One region of the Streptomyces sp. NBC_00670 genome, then DNA from elsewhere that is predicted to be linked to it. Evidence: riboswitches for the same ligand, from Rfam matches in the RefSeq annotation. Region 1 holds a riboswitch; each other region holds the start of a gene.
The links. A riboswitch is a leader RNA that binds a small molecule or an ion and turns the genes downstream of it on or off. The one in region 1 is predicted to bind cyclic di-AMP.
Positions count from the first base shown of each region.

Region 2: another riboswitch for cyclic di-AMP. It lies ahead of OIE12_RS25045 (M23 family metallopeptidase); the one in region 1 lies ahead of OIE12_RS15550 (M23 family metallopeptidase).
Region 3: another riboswitch for cyclic di-AMP. It lies ahead of OIE12_RS33495 (NlpC/P60 family protein); the one in region 1 lies ahead of OIE12_RS15550 (M23 family metallopeptidase).
Region 4: another riboswitch for cyclic di-AMP. It lies ahead of OIE12_RS13310 (transglycosylase family protein); the one in region 1 lies ahead of OIE12_RS15550 (M23 family metallopeptidase).

Region 1 is NZ_CP109017.1:3,496,530-3,501,324, reverse strand. Features, by position in the region: gene OIE12_RS15565 (MarR family winged helix-turn-helix transcriptional regulator) at 1-75, shown strand, start outside; tRNA gene OIE12_RS15560 (tRNA-Met) at 184-260, shown strand; gene OIE12_RS15555 (PP2C family protein-serine/threonine phosphatase) at 401-1,528, shown strand; cyclic di-AMP (ydaO/yuaA leader) riboswitch at 1,801-1,958, shown strand; gene OIE12_RS15550 (M23 family metallopeptidase) at 1,969-3,021, shown strand; gene OIE12_RS15545 (aldo/keto reductase) at 3,162-4,106, shown strand; gene OIE12_RS15540 (PrsW family intramembrane metalloprotease) at 4,057-4,795, opposite strand, start outside.
Region 2 is NZ_CP109017.1:5,639,050-5,643,844, reverse strand. Features, by position in the region: gene OIE12_RS25045 (M23 family metallopeptidase) at 164-922, opposite strand; cyclic di-AMP (ydaO/yuaA leader) riboswitch at 936-1,087, opposite strand; gene OIE12_RS25040 (M16 family metallopeptidase) at 1,326-2,714, opposite strand; gene OIE12_RS25035 (M16 family metallopeptidase) at 2,711-4,078, opposite strand; gene OIE12_RS25030 (DNA gyrase/topoisomerase IV subunit A) at 4,348-4,795, shown strand, end outside.
Region 3 is NZ_CP109017.1:4,455,502-4,460,296, forward strand. Features, by position in the region: gene OIE12_RS19835 (AraC family transcriptional regulator) at 1-441, shown strand, start outside; gene OIE12_RS19840 (SRPBCC family protein) at 498-944, shown strand; gene OIE12_RS33495 (NlpC/P60 family protein) at 941-3,670, opposite strand; cyclic di-AMP (ydaO/yuaA leader) riboswitch at 3,796-3,969, opposite strand; gene OIE12_RS19850 (ATP-dependent DNA helicase) at 4,434-4,795, shown strand, end outside.
Region 4 is NZ_CP109017.1:3,012,018-3,016,812, forward strand. Features, by position in the region: gene OIE12_RS13300 (FtsB family cell division protein) at 1-5, opposite strand, end outside; gene eno (phosphopyruvate hydratase) at 117-1,397, opposite strand; gene OIE12_RS13310 (transglycosylase family protein) at 1,751-2,464, opposite strand; cyclic di-AMP (ydaO/yuaA leader) riboswitch at 2,469-2,658, opposite strand; gene OIE12_RS13315 (transglycosylase family protein) at 2,916-3,938, opposite strand; gene OIE12_RS13320 (cytochrome P450 family protein) at 4,128-4,795, opposite strand, start outside.

The sequences.
Region 1 (4,795 bases):
GCGCTGGGGAGCGAGGAGCAGCGCACGGCATGCGGCGACGCGCTCCCCTGGCGGCGGCGCTCGGCGCCCCGCTGAGCGGTGCGCCCACCGGAGAGACACGGGAGGCCCGGGCGCGGGGCGGGCGATCGCCCAGGTAAATGTGGTGAGAGGCGTCCCCGGGATGACGTACACTGGTTTCACCGACGCGGGGTGGAGCAGCTCGGTAGCTCGCTGGGCTCATAACCCAGAGGTCGCAGGTTCAAATCCTGTCCCCGCTACCACGTCCCCGGGGGCGGAGGCCGAAAGGCTTCCGCCCCCGGGGTTTTTGTCGTCCCCATCCGCGTCTCCCGAAAAGCCCGACCCGCCACCCGCCCGGCCCACCGGAGGTGCCCCGCCGCGCCTGCCCGGCCACGCTGGTCCCGTGGGGCAGCGCACAGAGAAGCGGTCGGCCGCGACCGTCGGGAACGGCAGCCGCGGGGCGGCCTGCGTCCGTGCCGTGCTGCCCTTCCTCCCGGTGCTGCTGCTCGTCGCCGCGATCGTCTACGACTGCCTCACCCCGGCCGACTTCACCGCCGCACCCCTGTTCACCGCGGCGCCCCTGGTCGCCTCCTCCCTGTACTCGACGCGCGGCACCGCCCTGACCGCCCTGGCCGCCGTCCTGGCCGTGGTCGCGATCCACGCCGTGTTCGGGGTCATGTCGAACGTCGACACCACCACCGAGCTGCTGACGGTGGCCACCGTCGCCGCCCTCGCCGTCCTCACCAACGTGCTCGTCCGCCGCACCGGCGCCCGCCTCGCCTCCGTCCGCCACATCGCCGAGGCCGCGCAACTCGCCGTCATGCCGCAGCCGGCCGAGCGCCTCGCGGGCCTCGACGTCGCCGCACGCTACGAGGCCGCGCAGGCCGGGGCGGCGATCGGCGGCGACCTGTACGCCGTCCAGGACTCCCCGCACGGCGTGCGCCTCGTGCTGGGGGACGTGCGCGGCAAGGGCATCAGCGCCGTGAGCGTCGTCGCCGTCGTGATCGGGGCGTTCCGGGAGGCCGCCGAGCAGGAGGCCACGCTCGGCGCCGTCGCCCAGCGGCTCGAACGCGCGCTCGCCCGGGAGGCCGGCCGGCGCCACGACCTGGACTCCTTCGAGGGGTTCACCACCGCCGTCCTCGCCGAGATCCCGCACGGCAACGCACTCGTCCGGCTCGTCAACCGCGGCCATCCCGCCCCGCTGCTCCTGCACGCCGACGGCAGGCTGCGCGTGCTCGAACCGCGGGAGCCCGCGCTGCCGCTCGGCATGGGCGAGCTGGGCATGTGGCCCGAACGCGCGGACGAGGCCGCGCTGCCGTACGGGGCCACCCTCCTCTTCCACACCGACGGGCTCTCCGAGGCCCGCGACCGGCACGGCGAGTTCTACGACCCCGCCGCCCGGCTCGCCGGCCGCACCTTCTCCGGACCGGACGCGCTGCTCACCTTCCTGGCGGACGAGGTCGCCCGGCACACCGGCGGCCGGGCCACGGACGACCTGGCCCTGCTGGCGGTACGGCGACCGCACCCCTGAGCGTCGGCCGTCACCGCGACCGCGCCGTCGGTGTCACCTGTCGTGACCGGATCGTGTCTTTCCGCAAGTTTATTGACTGGATGTCAGGGCGCGCATGTGTCCGAAACTCGCGGAAGGCAGGGTCGACTCGCCCGATTTTGCGTGGCTCGTGACGCAAAAGTCCTGGCCAAGACGTGTAAGCCGTTCCCCCGAACCGCTTGGAATGTGCGCCCCGGGTCTATTAACGTTCGATAACGCAGCACGGTCGTCCCAGCCGTCACAGGAGGCGGCCCCGTGCTCATCTGCCTAATCCCGCAAGGGAGCCGGGGAACCACCACCCAGGGGTGAATCGTGCGGTTGCCGCCGTAGAGATACGGCCGGTATACGCGCGTAGGAGACCTTCCTGCTCCGAACCCGTCAGCTAACCCGGCAGGCGTGAGGAAGGAAAGGAGCGCGCCCACGTGGCGTCCAACCGGCCTGCCCAGAACCCCTCGTACGTTCCGTCCGGCGCCGAGGTCCTCGACGTCGACCGCCGTTCCGAGGAGGGCACCTGGGAGGAGTGGAATCCCACCGCGGACTCCGTTCGTCCCGTGCGCGGCCGGCACCGCGTCACCAAGCAGCGCGGGGGCGGACTCGCGCGCAGCTCCACCGTTCTGGGCGTCGGCGTGATCGCCGCCGTCGGCGCGGGCGGCATGGCCACCGCGCAGACCGGCAAGCCGCCGGTCTCCATATCCCTGCCGGACCTCTCCTCCGTCACCGACTCGGCCAGGGCTCTGGTCGGCGACGACTCCGGCGACGACTCCGACACCGCCGTACAGACCGCCTCCGCCCCGCTCACCGGCGCCGGGCTGACCGGTGCCGACACCGCCGCGGGCTCCACGGACGCGGGCGAGGCGCTGCGCGCCCGGATCATGCGGCAGGCCGAGGCCCAGCAGGACCAGGCGGACAGCGCCGCCGCGCGGGCCGCCGAGACCGCCGCCGCCAAGCAGGCCGCGTCCGCCGCCAAGGAGGCGGAGGCGAAGGCCGAGAAGAAGGCCGCCGAGGCGAAGGAGAAGGCGGAGGCGGAGGCCAAGAAGAAGGCCGCCGCGGAGAAACTCGCCAAGCTGGCCAAGCAGTTCACGCTGCCGACCTCCTCGTACACGATCACCTCGACCTTCGGCGAGGCCGGATCGATGTGGTCGTCCGGCTATCACACCGGTCTCGACTTCGCCGCGCCCACCGGCACGCTCATCAAGGCGATCCACAGCGGCACGATCACCGAGGCGGGCTGGGCCGGGTCCTACGGCTACCGCACCATCCTGACCCTGGACGACGGCACCGAGCTGTGGTTCTGCCACCAGTCCTCGATCAGCGTCAGCGTCGGGCAGAAGGTCTCCACCGGCGAGGTCATCGGCCGCGTCGGCGCCACCGGCAACGTCACCGGCCCGCATCTGCACCTGGAGGTGCACCCCGGGGGCGCGGCCACCGGGATCGACCCGATGGCGTGGCTGCGGTCCAAGGGGCTCACTCCCTGAGCCGGCCGTGCCCCGGCGTGCCCTGTCGCGCCGTGTCCTTTCGCGCAGCGTGCTGCCCCGTCGGGCCGAGTCGCGAGGCGATCGGGTAAGAGCGCACGGCACGGCGCGGGAACACCCGAACCTCTCCTTAACATCGTTAAATGATGTCTCTTCGCCCTCTGGGCTCAACGTCTCTCGAGGTCGCTCCGCTCTGCCTCGGCGGCAACGTCTTCGGCTGGACCGCCGACGAGGCCGGATCCTTCGCCGTGCTGGACGCCTACCTGGCCGCCGGCGGCAACTTCGTCGACAGCGCCGACGCCTACTCGGCGTTCGCCCCCGGCATGAAGGGCGGCGAGTCCGAGACCGTCCTCGGCAAGTGGTTCACGGCGCGCGGCAACCGCTCCGACGTGGTCCTCGCGACCAAGGTCGGCCGGCACCCCGACCATCAGGGGCTGTCCGCCGGCAACATCAGGGCGGCGGCCGACGCCTCGCTGCGGCGGCTCCGAACGGACTACATCGACCTGTACTACACGCACTACGACGATCCCGACGTGCCCATCGAGGAGGTCATCGGCACGCTGGACGGGCTGGTGAAGGCGGGCAAGGTACGGCACATCGCGGCCTCCAACATCTCGGCCGAGCGGTTGCGCGCCTCGCTGGAGTTCTCCGAGCGCGAGGGCCTGGCCCGCTACGTCGCCGTCCAGCCGCACTACAGCCTGGTCTCCCGGGACACCTACGAGGGCGCCCTCCAGGACGTCGCCGAGGAAGCCGGCCTCTCCGCGGTGCCCTACTTCGCGCTCGCGTCGGGATTCCTGACGGGGAAGTACCGGCCGGGGGCGACGGTGGACTCGGTGCGCGCGCGGCGCGTGGCACAGCTCGTGGAACCCGAACGGGGCGCACGGGTGCTGACGGCGCTCGACGAGATCGCCGGCGCGCGCGGGGTGGAGGTCGCCACGATCGCCCTCGCCTGGCTCGCCTCGCGTCCTACCGTCCTCGCCCCGGTCGCCTCCGCCCGGACGGTGGAACAGCTCCCGGCGCTGCTGGCGCTCGCCGAGGTCACGCTGACGCAGGCGGAGACGGCGCGGCTGACGGAGGCGGCGGCGTAGGAGTCGCGTGAGGGGGCGGGGCTTGGGGCGGCTGGTTCTGGGGCGGCTGGTTCTGGGGTGACTGGCCTTGGGGGGCCAGGCCGTACGCCGGTATGCCCTGGGTCGGTATGCCGTACGGAGGGGGCGTGTGGCCGCCGCCGTACGCCGGGGCCGGGCCGGCGGGACCCTGGGCATAGCCATGACCGCCGTGGACCGGGCCGGCGGGACCCTGGGCGTAGCCATGACCGCCGTGGACCGGGCCGGCGGGACCCTGGGCGTAGCCATGACCGCCGTGGGCCGGGCCGCCGTACGCCGGGAAGCCGCCGTACGCGGGACCCTGTCCGTACACCGGGCCGGCGTGCTGCCCGTACGCCGGGCCACCGTACCCGTACACCGGGGGCACGCCCCACAGCACCGAGCCCGCCAGCGTGTGGCCCGCGTGAGCCAGCGCCGGGCGGGCCACCTCCCGGCGGTGCCACAGCTCCTGCAGCAGCTCCCGCTCCCGTACGACGAAGTCGGCGCCCGCGCGGCCCGCGCGCCCCCGGTGGCGCAGGAACGCCAGCGACGTGGCGTACGCCTCGTACTCGGCGACCGTCCGCGCCGCCGGCTTGCCGAGCCGGTCCCTGGCGTGGTCGCGGGCGAGCCGTCGTGCCTTCATCGAGCCCATGACGAACGGTTCCGGCATCGTCAGCCAGCCGGCCACCACGTAC
Region 2 (4,795 bases), 2.1 Mb from region 1:
GAGGGATTTCCGACGGCGGGCCGGAATTCATGGTTCTTTTTTGGACAACGGCCGGGACGAAATGCCCGGACGGAACGAGAACGGCCCCGGCTTCGGGGGCCGGGGCCGTCGACGACGGTTCGGGGGGCGTCGGCCGGTGCGCGGGTGCGCCGACGCGGGTGCTTCAGACGTTGACGCCGTGGGCGCGCAGGTACGCCACCGGGTCGATGTCGGAGCCGTACTCCGGGCTCGTACGGGCCTCGAAGTGCAGATGCGGGCCGGTGACGTTGCCGGTCGCGCCGGACAGGGCGATCTGCTGCCCGGGGGTGACCTGCTGGCCCACCGTGACGCCGATGGACGACAGGTGGCCGTACTGGGTGTAGGTGCCGTCGGCCATCTTGAGGACGATCTGGTTGCCGTAGGCCCCGCCCCAGCCGGTCTCCACGACGGTGCCGGAGCCGACGGCGTGCACGGAGGTGCCGGTGGCGGCGTGGAAGTCGATGCCGGTGTGGGTGCCGGAGGACCACAGGGAGCTGCTGGCCTGGTAGCCGGTGGAGACGTAGGAGCCCGAGATCGGCGCGACGAAGGTGTTCAGCCGCTTGCGCTCGGCCTCGCGGGCGGCGCGCTCCTTCGCGTCGCGGGCCCGCTCCGCCTGCGCGGCGGCCTCCTTGCGCGCGGCCTCCTCGGCCGCCTTGCGCGCGGCCGCCTTCTCCTGGGCGAGGGCCTGGGCGTCGATCCGCGCGGCGACGCTCTCGCCGATGCCGGCGGCCCGCAGGAGCCCGGTCTGGTCGACGGAGGCGGCGGGCTCCGCGGCGAACGCGGGAGCGGCCAGGGTGCCGACGACGCCGGTGGTGGCGAGCGCCGCGACGCCCACGGCGCCGGTCGTCGTGCGCTTCGTGCGATCGGCACGGCGGTGCTTCCCGGGGGCGCGGGTGAACGCCATGTAAGGGGTCGTCCTTTCCTTCCTTCTCGCCTACCGGGTTAGCTGACGGGTTCGGAGCAGGAAGGTCTCCTACGGACACCCTGTGGGGGCGTCCGATTCACCCCAGGGACGTGGGTCCCCGGCTCCCCTGGCTCGCGCCGTACGGGGACTCGGCGATGACTGTCCGCTGCCGCGGATGCGGCGCGCTGCCTGACGGACAGCCGGGAAGACGCTAAGCGGGCGCCGTTTCAACGGGCAAACGAGGTAACGGTTTTGTTGCGTATCCCACACCGCGGAAGCGCCACCCTCTGTGGCAATACGGACAAACACCCGCCGTCGGCGGGCCGGACCGGGGGCGCGGGAGGCCCTGGTGACGTCCGGGGAGTCACCAGGGCCTCGTCCACGCCCCCGCGCGCCGCCCGTGCTACTCGGCGGCCACCACGGTGACTTCGCCGATCCCCAGGGCGCGTACGGGCTCCGCGATCTGCTCGGCGTCGCCCACCAGGATCGTCACCAGACGGTCCACCGGGAAGGCGTTGACGACGGCGGCCGTCGCCTCCACCGTGCCGGTGGCGGCGAGCTGCTGATACAGCGTCGCCTGGTAGTCGTCCGGCAGGTGCTGCTCGACCTGGTCGGCGAGCGAGCTCGCGACGGCGGCCGCGGTCTCGAACTTCAGCGGGGCGACGCCCACCAGGTTCTGCACGGCGACATCGCGCTCGGCGTCGGTCAGCCCCTCGGCGGCGAGGGTGCGCAGCACCTTCCACAGGTCGTCGAGGGCGGGGCCGGTGTTCGGGGTGTCGACGGAACCGCTGATGGCGAGCATCGCGGCGCCGCTGCCGTCGGGCGCGGAACGCAGCACCTGGCCGAACGCGCGCACACCGTAGGTGTAGCCCTTCTCCTCGCGCAGCACGCGGTCCAGCCGCGAGGTGAGGGTGCCGCCGAGGCAGTACGTGCCGAGCACCTGGGCGGGCCACACGCGGTCGTGCCGGTCGGCGCCGACGCGGCCGATGAGGAGCTGCGTCTGGACGGCTCCGGGGCGGTGCACGACGATCACGCGGCCGGTGTCGTCGGCGGTCACCGGGGGCACCGGACGCGGCTGCCCGGGCGCGCCCGTCCACGCGCCGAGCGTGTCGGCGAGGAGCGCGTCCAGGTCGACGCCGGTGAGGTCGCCGACGACCACCGCGGTGGCGGTGGCGGGCCGTACGTGCCGCTCGTAGAACGCGCGTACGGCCGCCGCGTCGATGGCCTCGACGCTCTCCTCGGTGCCCTGACGGGGCCGGGACATGCGGGAGTCCGCCGGGAAGAGCTGCCGGGACAGCTCCTTGGCGGCGCGACGGGCCGGGTTGGCGGTCTCGTGCGGGATCTCGTCGAGCCGGTTGCGCACCAGGCGCTCGATCTCGCCGTCGTCGAACGCGGGGGCGCGCAGCGCGTCGGCGAGCAGGCCGAGCGCCTTGGCGAGCCGCGAGACGGGCACCTCCAGGGAGAGCCGTACACCGGGGTGGTCGGCGTGCGCGTCAAGGGTGGCGCCGCAGCGCTCCAGCTCGGCGGCGAACTCCTCCGCGGAGTGCTTGTCGGTGCCCTCGGAGAAGGCGCGCGCCATGATGGTGGCGACACCCTCCTGGGCCTGCGGTTCGGCCTCCAGGGGCGCGTCGAGGAGCACCTCGACGGCGACGACCTGCTGGCCGGGGCGGTGGCAGCGCAGCAGCGTCAGGCCGTTGTCCAGGGTGCCGCGCTCGGGCGCGGGGAACGCCCAGGGCTTCGCCTCGCCGGCCCGGGGCTGCGGGTGGAACTCCATGGTCGCGAGCTCGGTCACTTCGCCGACTCCTCGTTCTCGTCGGTGACTTCGGCGGCCTCGGCGGCCTCGGGCTCCTCGGGCGCGACCGGCTCGTAGACGAGCACCGCGCGGTTGTCGGGCCGCAGCCGGGCCCGGGCGATGTCCCGGACCTCCTCGGGGGTGACCTCCAGGACACGCGTGACGGCCGTCAGGGCGAGCTGCGGGTCGCCGAACAGGACGGCGTACCGGCACAGTTCGTCGGCGCGGCCGGCGACCGTGCCGAGCCGGTCCAGCCACTCGCGCTCCAGCTGCGCCTGGGCGCGCTCCATCTCCTCGGCGGTGGGGCCCTCCTCGGCGAACCGGGCGAGCTCCTCGTCGACGGCCGCCTCGATGACGGGCACCTCGACGTCGCCGGAGGTCTTCACGTCCAGCCAGCCGAGCGAGGGCGCCCCGGCCAGCCGGAGCAGGCCGAAGCCGGCGGCGACGGCGGTGCGGTCGCGGCGCACCAGACGGTTGAACAGCCGGGAGGACTCGCCGCCGCCGAGCACGGTGAGCGCCAGGTCGGCCGCGTCGCACGCGCGCGTGCCGTCCTCCGGGAGCCGGTAGGCGGCCATCAACGCGCGCGCGGGGACCTCCTCCTCGACGACCTCGCGGAGCTGTTCCCCGAGGACGTCGGGCAGCGAGCCGTCGCGCGGGGCGGGCTTGCCGTCGTGCGAGGCGATGGAGCCGAAGTACTTCTCGACCCAGGCGAGCGTCTGCTCGGGGTCGATGTCGCCGACGATCGACAGGACGGCGTTGTTCGGCGCGTAGTAGGTCCGGAAGAACGCGCGGGCGTCCTCCAGGGTGGCCGCGTCCAGGTCGGCCATCGAGCCGATCGGGGTGTGGTGGTAGGGGTGGCCCTCGGGGTAGGCGAGCGCGGTCAGCCTCTCGAACGCGGTGCCGTAGGGGACGTTGTCGTAACGCTGGCGGCGCTCGTTCTTGACGACGTCCCGCTGGTTCTCCATGGACTCCTCGTCCAGGGCGGCCAGCAGCGAGCCCATGCGGTCGGCCTCCAGCCAGAGGGCGAGCTCCAGCTGGTGGGCGGGCATGGTCTCGAAGTAGTTGGTGCGCTCGAAGCTGGTGGTGCCGTTGAGGGAGCCGCCGGCGCCCTGCACCAGTTCGAAGTGGCCGTTGCCCTTCACCTGGCCGGAGCCCTGGAACATCAGGTGCTCGAAGAGGTGAGCCAGGCCGGTACGCCCCTTGACCTCGTGGCGCGAGCCGACGTCGTACCAGAGGCACACCGCGGCGACCGGGGTCAGGTGGTCCTCGGAGAGCACCACGCGCAGACCGTTGGCCAGGCGGTGCTCACTCGCTGTCAGGCCGCCGGAGCCTGCCTCGGCTGTGGCCGTGTGACCCATGGGCATGTACGTCCCTTCACTCACGGAAGCGGTTGCAGCCAACCGCGCAGTTCCTGCCACTGTATGCGCCCCCGAAAGGGGCGCGGGGCCGTGCCGATGAGCGGCTCCGCCGCGCGGGCGCGGGAAGCCCACCGGCGGTCGGACACCACACGCCCAGAAGGATCCGGGGGCGGCCCCCCGGCCCTCCGGGCCGGGTCCCGCGACACGTTGTCGGTCCCCCGGTCCACAATGGTCCGCACAGAACCCGCCCACGCCCACACAAGGAGCCGGCAGCGATGGCCCGCCGCAGCACCAAGACCCCGCCGCCCGACGACTCGTACGAGGAGCGGATCCTCGACATCGACGTCGTCGACGAGATGCAGGGCTCCTTCCTCGAGTACGCGTACTCGGTCATCTACTCCCGCGCCCTCCCCGACGCCCGGGACGGCCTCAAGCCGGTGCACCGCCGCATCGTCTACCAGATGAACGAGATGGGCCTGCGCCCCGACCGCGGCTACGTCAAGTGCGCCCGCGTCGTCGGCGAGGTCATGGGCAAGCTGCACCCGCACGGCGACGCGTCGATCTACGACGCCCTGGTCCGCATGGCGCAGCCCTTCTCGATGCGCGTCCCCCTGGTCGACGGCCACGGCAACTTCGGTTCGCTGGGCAACGACGACCCGCCGGCCGCCATGCGGTACACCGAGTGCCGCATGGCCGAGGCGACGAGCCTGATGACGGAGTCCA
Region 3 (4,795 bases), 960 kb from region 1:
GTCCTGCGGGCGCTGGCGGCCGCCCGGGACGAGAGCGACCTCTACGCGGAGTCCGCCGCCTCCTTCCTCACGACGCACCTGCTGACCCGGCGCCGCGACCGCGGTCAGCTCGTGCCAGGTCCCGAACGCACGGCCGTCCGCGCGGGCATCGCCGTCATGCGGGAGCGCCTGGCCGATCCGCTCACCCTCGCCGACATCGCCGCCGAGGTCCACCTGAGCGTCTACCACTTCATCCGCGTGTTCCGCGACGCCACCGGCGAGACGCCGCACCGGTTCCTCACCCGGCTGCGGATCGAGCGGGCGCGGCACCTGCTCGCCACCACCGCACTGACCGTCGGTCAGATCGCGGAGCGCTGCGGGTTCTCCAGCCCCGGGGCGCTGTCCTCGGCGTTCCTGTCCCATGTCGGCGTCCGGCCGTCCGTGTACCGCAAGAACGCGTAACCGGGTGGGCAATTCCGCGCATGTCGTGTGCGGCCACGCCTTCCTAGCCTGGGGTGATGTCTCACAGCTACAAGGTGGCGTCCCACTCGCGGGCGACCCCCGGCGCCGTCTTCTCGCTGCTCGTCCGGGGAGGTACGTGGCCATCGTGGTCGCCGCTCGACGCGGCCGGGCTCGAGGGCGGCGGGGACCCAGACGAACCGCAGAAGGTGGGGGACACCCGGGTGTTCCGGACCGGCCGCTCGGTCTCCCTGGAGCCGATCGTGGAGCTGGTCGCCGACCGGAGATTCGTCTACGAGAACCTGAACGGGCCCTTCCGTTTCTATCGGGGCGTCGTCGAACTCGCCGAGGCGCCGCAGGGCGGCACGGACATCACCTGGTCGGCGACCTTCGCGCCGAAGGTTCCGCTCACGGGACGCCTCCTGCGGCGGTACCTGACCGGTTTCATGCAGCGGATGGCCGACGGACTCGCGGAGTACGCCGGCCGGTCCGACTCCGCCCCCTAGGCCAGGCGTATCACGCCGCGGACCGCCGCCTCGCCGGCGAAGTACACCGACTCCTCGCGCACGTACGCGCCCGGGCGGGGGGCGTGGATCATCATGCCGTTGCCCGTGTAGATGCCGACGTGGCTCAGGTCGTCGTGAAAGAAGACCAGGTCACCGGGGTGGGCGGCAGCGAGCGGGACGGTCGTGCCGCAGCGGGCCTGCTCGGCGGGGGTGCGCGGGAGCAGGAACCCGGCGGCCTTCCAGGCGGCCTGGACGAGGCCGGCGGCGTCGTACGAGCCGGGGCCGGTCGCGCCCATGACGTACGGCCGCCCGGTCTGCGCCCGGGCGAACGCGGCCGCGACCCCGGCCTTGTCGGCGGCGGGTACGCCCACCGCCGGAGGACCGGCCGTGACGGTGCCGGGGGAGGCGGGACCCGCCAGGTCGGGCAGGCCGCCCGGGGTGCCGATGGCGGGGATGCTGCCCGTGCTCTCGATGGTCGGGAGCGAGTCGCCGCGGCCGGCGGGGGCGTACGTGCCGGCGCCCGCGGCGGCCGGGAAGGCGACGGTGACGCCACCGGGTCCGTTGCCGCCGGCCGTGGGGTACGCGTCGACGTGGCCGGCGACCGGGAAGGATCCGGCGCCGCCGGTCGTGCCCGCGGCGGGGAAGGAACCGATGCCGTCCACGGCCGGGAAGCTGCCGGTGGTGCTCACGGCGGGGAAACCGCCGGTGACGCTCGCGGCGGGGTACGCGGGGGCGGCGCCCGTCGCCGGGTAGGCGGCGGTGATGGGCGCGGCCGGGTACGTCCCGGAACCGAAGCCGGAGCCGGCGTTGGCCGGGAAGCCGCTGCTCGCGCCGGGGCCGGCGGCCGGGTAGGCACCCGTGCCGCCCGTGGCCGGGTGCGCTCCGGCACTGTGCGCCGCCGGGTACGCGCCGGAGCCGACGGCGGCCGGGAAGCCGCCTGTGCCGTCCACCGCGGGGAAGGGCCCGGTGCCGTCCACTGTCGGGAGCGGCCCCGTGCCGTCCACGGCTGGGAACGAGCCCGTGCCGTCCATGCCGGGGTACGGGTACGCGCTGCCGAGGGCCGGGAAGGAACCGGTGCCGTCCGCCGACGGGAACGACCCGGTGACGCTCACCGCGGGGAAGCTCCCCGCGCCGCCCATCGCGGGGAACGACCCGGTGTTGTCCACGCCCGGATACGTACCGGTGCCGCCGACGCCAGGGAAGGCGCCCGCGCCGCCGGTCATCGCCGGGAACGATCCCGTGTTCTCCACACCCGGGTACGCCCCCGTGTTGCCGACGGCCGGGAACGACCCGGTGGCACCGACGGACGGGAAGGATCCGGTGCCGTCCACGGCGGGATACGCTCCCGCACTGCCCGCCCCCGGGTACGCGCCGGTGGTACCGGCCGCCGGGTAGGAACCGGTGCCACCCACGGCGGGGAAGGAACCGGTCCCGTCCACGGCGGGGAAGGAACCGGTCCTGTCCATGGCAGGAAAAGGACCGTTGCTGTCCAGGGCAGGAAAGGGACCGTTGCTGTCCAGGGCAGGAGACGGACCCGTACCGCCCGCCCCCGGGTACGCGCCGGTGGCGCCGGCCGCCGGGTGGGAACCGGTGCCACCCACGGCCGGAAGGGATCCGGTGCCACCCACGGCCGGGAAGGACCCAGCACTGCCCGCGCCCGGGTAGGTCCCCGCGGCGGTCGCCGGGAAGGAGGCCGTGCCGTCCATGGCCGCGGAGACAGCCCCGCTGCCCGCACCCGCGTACGCGCCGACCGCGCCGACCGCGGTGAAGGAACCCGTGCCGCCCGCGCGCACGGTGTTGCCCGCCGCGGCCCCGGTGATCGGTCCCCCCGCGTACGACTCCGCGCCGCTCCCGAGCGCCCCTGCCCCGAACGATCCCGAACCGTCCCCGGCCGCCGCGTACGCACCCGTGGGCATTCCCTGTCCCGGGGCGGGCGCGGGGGGCGTCCACGGTTGTGCGGCGGGCGCGCTCTCCAGCGCCGCGCGCGGTGTGCCCGTCCGCTGCGACAGCAGTACGCGCGCCATGGCCAGCTTCCGCTGTGTCGCGTCCTTGAACGTGCGCGGCGTCCGCTGCGGCGCGCTCGGCGAGGCCGGCCTCCGGGGCGCCGGCAACGCCGGCAGCTCCGGTCCCGACCTGCCCCGGCCACCCGGACCACCCCGGTCACCACGACCGCTCGGACCATCCGCCGCACCACCCACACCACCGGCAGCGCCAACACCACCAACACCACCCGCACCGCTGCCCGGCGCGTCCGTCCCACCCGTGCGCCCCGGCCCGAGCGCCGGTGTCGCGCGGCCGGGGCCCAGCGCGGGTGCGCCCCGTCCAGGACGCCGCTTCTCCGTCGCGGCGATCAGTTCGGCGACCGTCCTGTCGATCGACGACTGCCGCAGGCGCGACGGGTGCCCGTCCGCCGGACGTCCGGCGGACCGGCCCGACGAGGGACGGCCGGGGCGGTCCGGGCGCCGGTCGGCCGGCAGCACCGCGGCCACGGAGGGCCCCAGCTTCGCGCGCGCCGTGTCGAGCCACTGCGTCCGCTTCGCCGCCTCCGCCGCGGCCCCCGGCTGCTGCCGCTCCTTCGCGGCCATGACACGCGTCGCGTTGTAGTTCTCGGTGGCCGTCTCGACCCGTTGGTACAGGTTGTCGATCCGCTGCTGGACCTCCGCGCGGCTCGGCGCCGGCGGCTCGGCCCCGGGCGCGGACTCCGCCGCCGGAGAGATCAGGGCCATGGGGTCCAGGGCCCCCGCGGCGAGCGCGGGCGTTCCCGGTCCTGCGGCGGGCGTCCCCGGCCTTGCGGGGACGACGGGGCGCGCCCCGGCAGGAAGCGGTTTCTGGTCCGACGCCAAGAGAGGCGACTCCTTCCGTACTCCGCCTACCGGGTTAGCTGTCGGATTCGGGCGGATGGTTCCGGAAGGACTGCCCTACGGCCCGTGCGCGCGGGGCGGTTGGGCCGATTCACCCCAGGTCTCGGTTGGGTCCCCGGCTCCGGTCGGCCGCGGGGGCGGGCCGGACTCGGCGGAGGCCGCGCGGCCCGGCGACGTTCGCCGGTTGCGTCGAGCGGCCTGTCGGCACCGTAGCCAACTTGTGTCCCTCGTGTGAAGGTCGAAGTGCGTTATGTCCGATACATTTTTGTGACCTTCGCGTGAGGATTCGGTTGCCGGAGCGGTCCGGACCAACCGGCGGAATCGTTCCGCCGGTTGACCCGTCCACCGGCCCGTTCCCGCCTCGCCGCGCGGCCACCAGCGATGATCGCGCCGGGAACGCCGCCCCGGCGCCCGGCCGTGCCGCCGGGTCCCGGCCGGCACGGCTGTTCCGCCGCCACCGCTGAGAGCTTCGTCACGCGGGACGCCCCGCCGCCTCCCACGTACTGCGGCGGACCGCCCCGCGCACTGCCGTGGACCGCCCCGCGTACCGCCCGGACCGCCCGCGTACCGCCCGGAGTTTCCGAGGGGGCGGCCGGTTGTCGGTGGGGCGCCCTAGACTCGGAGAGCGATGAGCAGCCTCTTTGACGACAGCTTCCTGGCGGACCTCCAGGCCCCGCGGGCCCGCGAGGAGGAACCCCCGCCCCCGCCCGAGGACGAGCACGCTCCGGAGCAGGTTCCGGACGATCTGTTCGGCGGGAAGTTCGACACGCCCCCGGACCGGGACTCGTACTACCGCAACGGCGCCCCCCGCCCCGCCCTGGACGCGGCGGCGCTGCTCGACGGGCTGAACGAGAACCAGCGCGCGGCCGTCGTGCACGCCGGCTCCCCCCTGCTCATCGTCGCCGGCGCCGGCTCCGGCAAGACCCGCGTGCTCACCCACCGCATCGCGCACCTGCTGGCCGAGCGGAGCGTCCACCCCGGCCAGATCCT
Region 4 (4,795 bases), 480 kb from region 1:
GCCATGTCCTCCGCCTCCCGTCGCGGTCGCGCGCGCCCGTCTCGCGCGTACGTCCCCGCACACGGTACGGGACCGGGTACGGGGACGTACGGACGACGCTGCCTACAGGGGGCGGGTCAGCCCTTGAAGCGGGGGAACGCCGAGCGGCCGGCGTACACCGCCGCGTCGTCGAGGATCTCCTCGATGCGCAGCAGCTGGTTGTACTTGGCGACGCGCTCGGAGCGGGCCGGGGCGCCGGTCTTGATCTGGCCGCAGTTGGTGGCGACGGCCAGGTCGGCGATGGTGACGTCCTCGGTCTCGCCGGAGCGGTGGGACATCATGCACTTGAAGCCGTTGCGCTGGGCCAGCTCGACGGCATCCAGGGTCTCGGTCAGCGAGCCGATCTGGTTGACCTTGACCAGCAGGGCGTTGGCCGAGTTCTCCTCGATGCCGCGGGCCAGGCGCTCGGGGTTGGTGACGAACAGGTCGTCGCCGACGAGCTGCACCTTGTCGCCGAGCTTCTCGGTGATGACGTGCCAGCCGGCCCAGTCGTCCTCGAACAGCGGGTCCTCGATGGAGACGAGCGGGTAGGCCGCGACGAGCTCCTCGTAGTACTCCGTCATCTCGGCGGCGGAGCGCTCCTTGCCCTCGAAGAGGTACTTACCGTCCTTGTAGAACTCGGAGGCGGCGACGTCGAGGGCGAGGGCGATCTGCTCGCCGGGGGTGTAACCGGCCTCCTTGATCGCCTCCAGGATGAGGTCGAGGGCGGCGCGGTTGGAGTCCAGGTTCGGGGCGAAGCCGCCCTCGTCGCCGAGGCCGGTGGCCAGGCCCTTGTTCTTCAGGACCTTCTTCAGCGTGTGGTAGACCTCGGCGCCCCAGCGCAGGGCCTCGGAGAAGGACTCCGCGCCGATCGGGGCGATCATGAACTCCTGGATGTCCACGTTGGAGTCGGCGTGCGAGCCGCCGTTCAGGATGTTCATCATCGGCACCGGCAGCAGGTGCGCGTTGGGGCCGCCCAGGTAGCGGAAGAGCGGCAGGTCGGACGCCTCGGAGGCGGCGTGGGCGACGGCGAGGGAGACGCCGAGGATGGCGTTGGCGCCGAGCGAGCCCTTGTTGTCGGTGGCGTCCAGGTCGAACATGGCCTGGTCGATCAGGCGCTGCTCGGTGGCGTCGTAGCCGACCAGCTCCGGGCCGATCTGCTCGATGACGGCGAGGACGGCCTTCTCGACGCCCTTGCCCAGGTAGCGGCTCGGGTCGCCGTCACGGAGCTCGATGGCCTCGAAGGCGCCGGTGCTGGCACCGGAGGGGACGGCGGCACGACCCGTGCTGCCGTCGTCGAGGCCGACCTCGACCTCGACCGTGGGGTTGCCTCGGGAGTCCAGGATTTCCCGGGCTACGACGACGTCGATGGACGGCACGAGCATCTCCTTCTGGGATGTGACGCGGGTACGCCGGGCCGCGGGGCCCGACGCGGGGTGCGAGGCCGGGGTGGCTCGCGGACCCGAGCCTAGCTGTCTCCGACGGCGGGGCAGGTGTGCGGCCCACTCCGTGGGCAGAAGTGTGGGTGAATTGTTTCCTGGCGGAACAAAATGAGCGGGGTGGAGCACAAGGGAGCGCCTGAGAGCTCGGGGTGAACGGTACGTGGGCGGGTGCGGGTGCGTCGTGGCTCGTCGCCCCACCGGCCGTCGGCCGACAACGCACCCCGCGAGAAATACCCCACCCCCGCCGCGTACGGGGGAGACGCGGCGGGGGTGGGGAGTAGAGGGGAGCGTCAGCTCAGGTGGAGCTGCTGGCCGGGGTAGATGACGTCGGCGTCGTCCACGATGTCCTTGTTCAGCGTGAACAGCTTCTGCCAGCCGCCCGCCACATCGTGCTCCGCCGCGATCCCGCTCAGCGTGTCACCCTTGACGACCTTGTACTCGCCGTCACCCTTCTCGACCTTCTTGCCGGTCGGCGTGGTGACCGTCTTCTTCGCGGCCGGCCGCTCCTGCGACCGGGAGGCGTGCTGCTCGGTCGAGGACGAGGAGCTGCTGGAGGAACCGGCGCTGCTGGAGCTGCTGGAGCCGTTGGAGGACGAGCCGCCGGCCGACGACGCGGCCGCCCCGTCGTACGCGGCGCTCGTCAGCCCCTTGCCGCACACCGGCCAGGCGCCCTTGCCCTGCCCCGCGAGGACCTTCTCGGCGACGGCTATCTGCGCCGACTTGGAGGCCAGGTCGGCCCGCGCGGCGTACGCGGTGCCGCCGTACGCGGCCCAGGTGGAGTTGGTGAACTGCAGCCCGCCGTAGAACCCGTTGCCGGTGTTGATGGACCAGTTGCCGCCGGACTCGCACTGCGCGACGGCGTCCCACTGGGAGGCGGTGGCGGCGGAGGCGTTGCCGGCCGCCATCAGCGGGGCGGCGACGGCGGCACCGGTGACGCCGGCGAGCGCGACGACACGGGTGGCCTTGGACGGACGACGGTGCTTGCCCTTGCCGGAAAACAGCATGGAGAGATCCCCTCACCGACGCCTGCGAGGTGAGCTGTCGGGTTCGGGCCGGTTGAGTTGCCCGGTCGTACGCCGTCTCCGGCGCACGACTTCACCCCAAGCCGCATCCGGCCGTCCGGAGCCACACTGTGGCCCGGCTGCCGGACCCGGCACTTACCTGGGTCCCCCGCTCCTGCCTACGGCGCTTGACGCGACGACTGTTCCCGTACGGCCACTGGCAGGATTCGGCGTGGCGACCGTCGGGGCCCGCGGTGGCGAGCGGTGATGACCGTAGACACGGGATCCGCCGGATTTCAAAGACGATCACGGCTTATGAGACTCATCCCACACTTTCACCGAACCGGACATCCCGGGTGATCCACGGACCAAACTCCCCCGATTTTCCGTGCAGTTCGGCACCGTACGTCCGATTGTTCCCCTGCCGTCCCACACGTTTTCGACAGCCGCTCGACTACTCCACGACGAGGCTCTGACCGGGGTGGATGACGCTCGGGTCGCTGCCGATGGCGTCCTTGTTGTCGTCGTAGAGGGCCCGCCAGCCGCCGTCGACGCCAAGGGAGTCGGCGATGGAGCCGAGGGTGTCGCCGTCGCGGACCGTGTAGGTGGAGCCCTCCTCGGCGCTGCCGCCGCGGTGCCGGCCGGTTCCGTCGGCGATGAGGGTGTTGGCACCCTTCGTCCCGTCGACGCTGCCGGTGTCGACGAGGGCGGAGGAGGCCGGGCTCTGCCGGTACTGGTCCGACTCGCCCCCCTTCGACCCGTCGGCCGACGAACTGCCGGACTTGTCGCCGGATTCCGCGGAACGGGCGGAATCGCCGCCGGAGCGGGAATCGTCGGAGTCGTCCGAGGAATGCTTCGCCTTCTTGCTGGGGCTCGCGCTCGCCTTTCCGTCGGAGTCGTCGCCGGACTTCCCGGTGGACGTGCCGTCGGAATTCCCGCCGGATGTGCCGGAGGACGAGGAATCGGACGAACCGGAAGAGGAGGACGACGAGTCGGACGAACCGGACGAGTTGTCCAGACCGAGGTCGAGCCCGGAGTCGGAATCACCGGATTCGCCCGAGGAGCCCTTGCCGACGCCCGTGTCGACGTCCGCGGAACCGGTGTCCTTGGAGAGGCCGGAGAGCGGCCCGCAGGTGGGCCAGGCGGCGACGCCCTCGGCGTCGAGGATCTTCTCCGCGACGGCGATCTGCTGCGAACGGCTGGCCTTGTCCGGGCTGGCCGCGTAGTCGAGGCCGCCGTAGTTGTTCCAGTCGTCCTGCGACAACTGGAGGCCGCCGTACAGGTTGTTGCCCGTGTCCGCGCTCCAGGAGCCGCCGCTCTCGCACTCCGCGACCTGGTCCCAGGTGGTACCGCTGGCGGCGCTCGCGCCGGTGGCGCCGAGCAGGGGGATGGCGATGGCGGAGCCGGTCACGCCGGCCGCGACGAGGAGGGCCGGAGCCTGACGGGGGCGACGGTGACGACCGTTCCCGGAGAGCATGCGGAAGCCTTTCACACGACAGCGGTGACCCAACGCGGCGGCCGTGGGAACCGCCTTGTTGATGCGTGAACGTATAGCCAGAGCAACACCGGTTACAAGTTAATGCAGCGCAGATCACGTGAAGATCACAGAGCTGAGGAACTGTCACCTTTACCTGGTCGTCCGTGTTTACGCGGAACCGATGCCGCCTCAATTCGGGACGGGTGCGAACTCCACGGGCAGCGTGCGCAATCCGCGCATGATGAGGCCTCCGCGCCACCGCAATTCGGTGGAATCCACCGCGAGTCGGAGGTCCGGCAGGCGGGTCAGGAGGGTGGCGAGCGCGGTCCGGCCCTCCAGGCGGGCGAGCGGGGCACCGAGACAGTAGTGGATGCCGTGGCCGTATCCCAGGTGTTGATTGTCACGGCGGGTGAGATCGAGCACGTCCGGGTCGGCGAACCGTTCCGGGTCGCGGTCGGCGGCCGCCAGGACGACGAGGACGGCGTCGCCGGCGGCGATGTCCTGGCCGCCCAGGGTCAGCGGCCGGGTGGCGAACCGCCAGGTGGCCAGCTCCACGGGGCCGTCGAAGCGCAGCAGTTCCTCGACGCCGGTCTCCAGCAGCCCCTGCTCCCCGGCGGCGAGCGAGTCCTGGAGCCGGGTGCGCTGCTCGGGGTGGGTGAGCAGGGCGTGGGTGCCGTTGCCGATGAGGTTGACGGTGGTCTCGAAGCCGGCGAAGAGCAGGATGAACGCCATCGCGGCGGCCTCGTTCTCGGTGAGGTGCTCGCCCTCGTCGGAGGCGCGGATGAGACCGGAGATGAGGTCCTCGCCGGGGGCGGGTTCGGCGGGGAGCGCCTCGCGCTTGCGGTGGATGAGCTCGG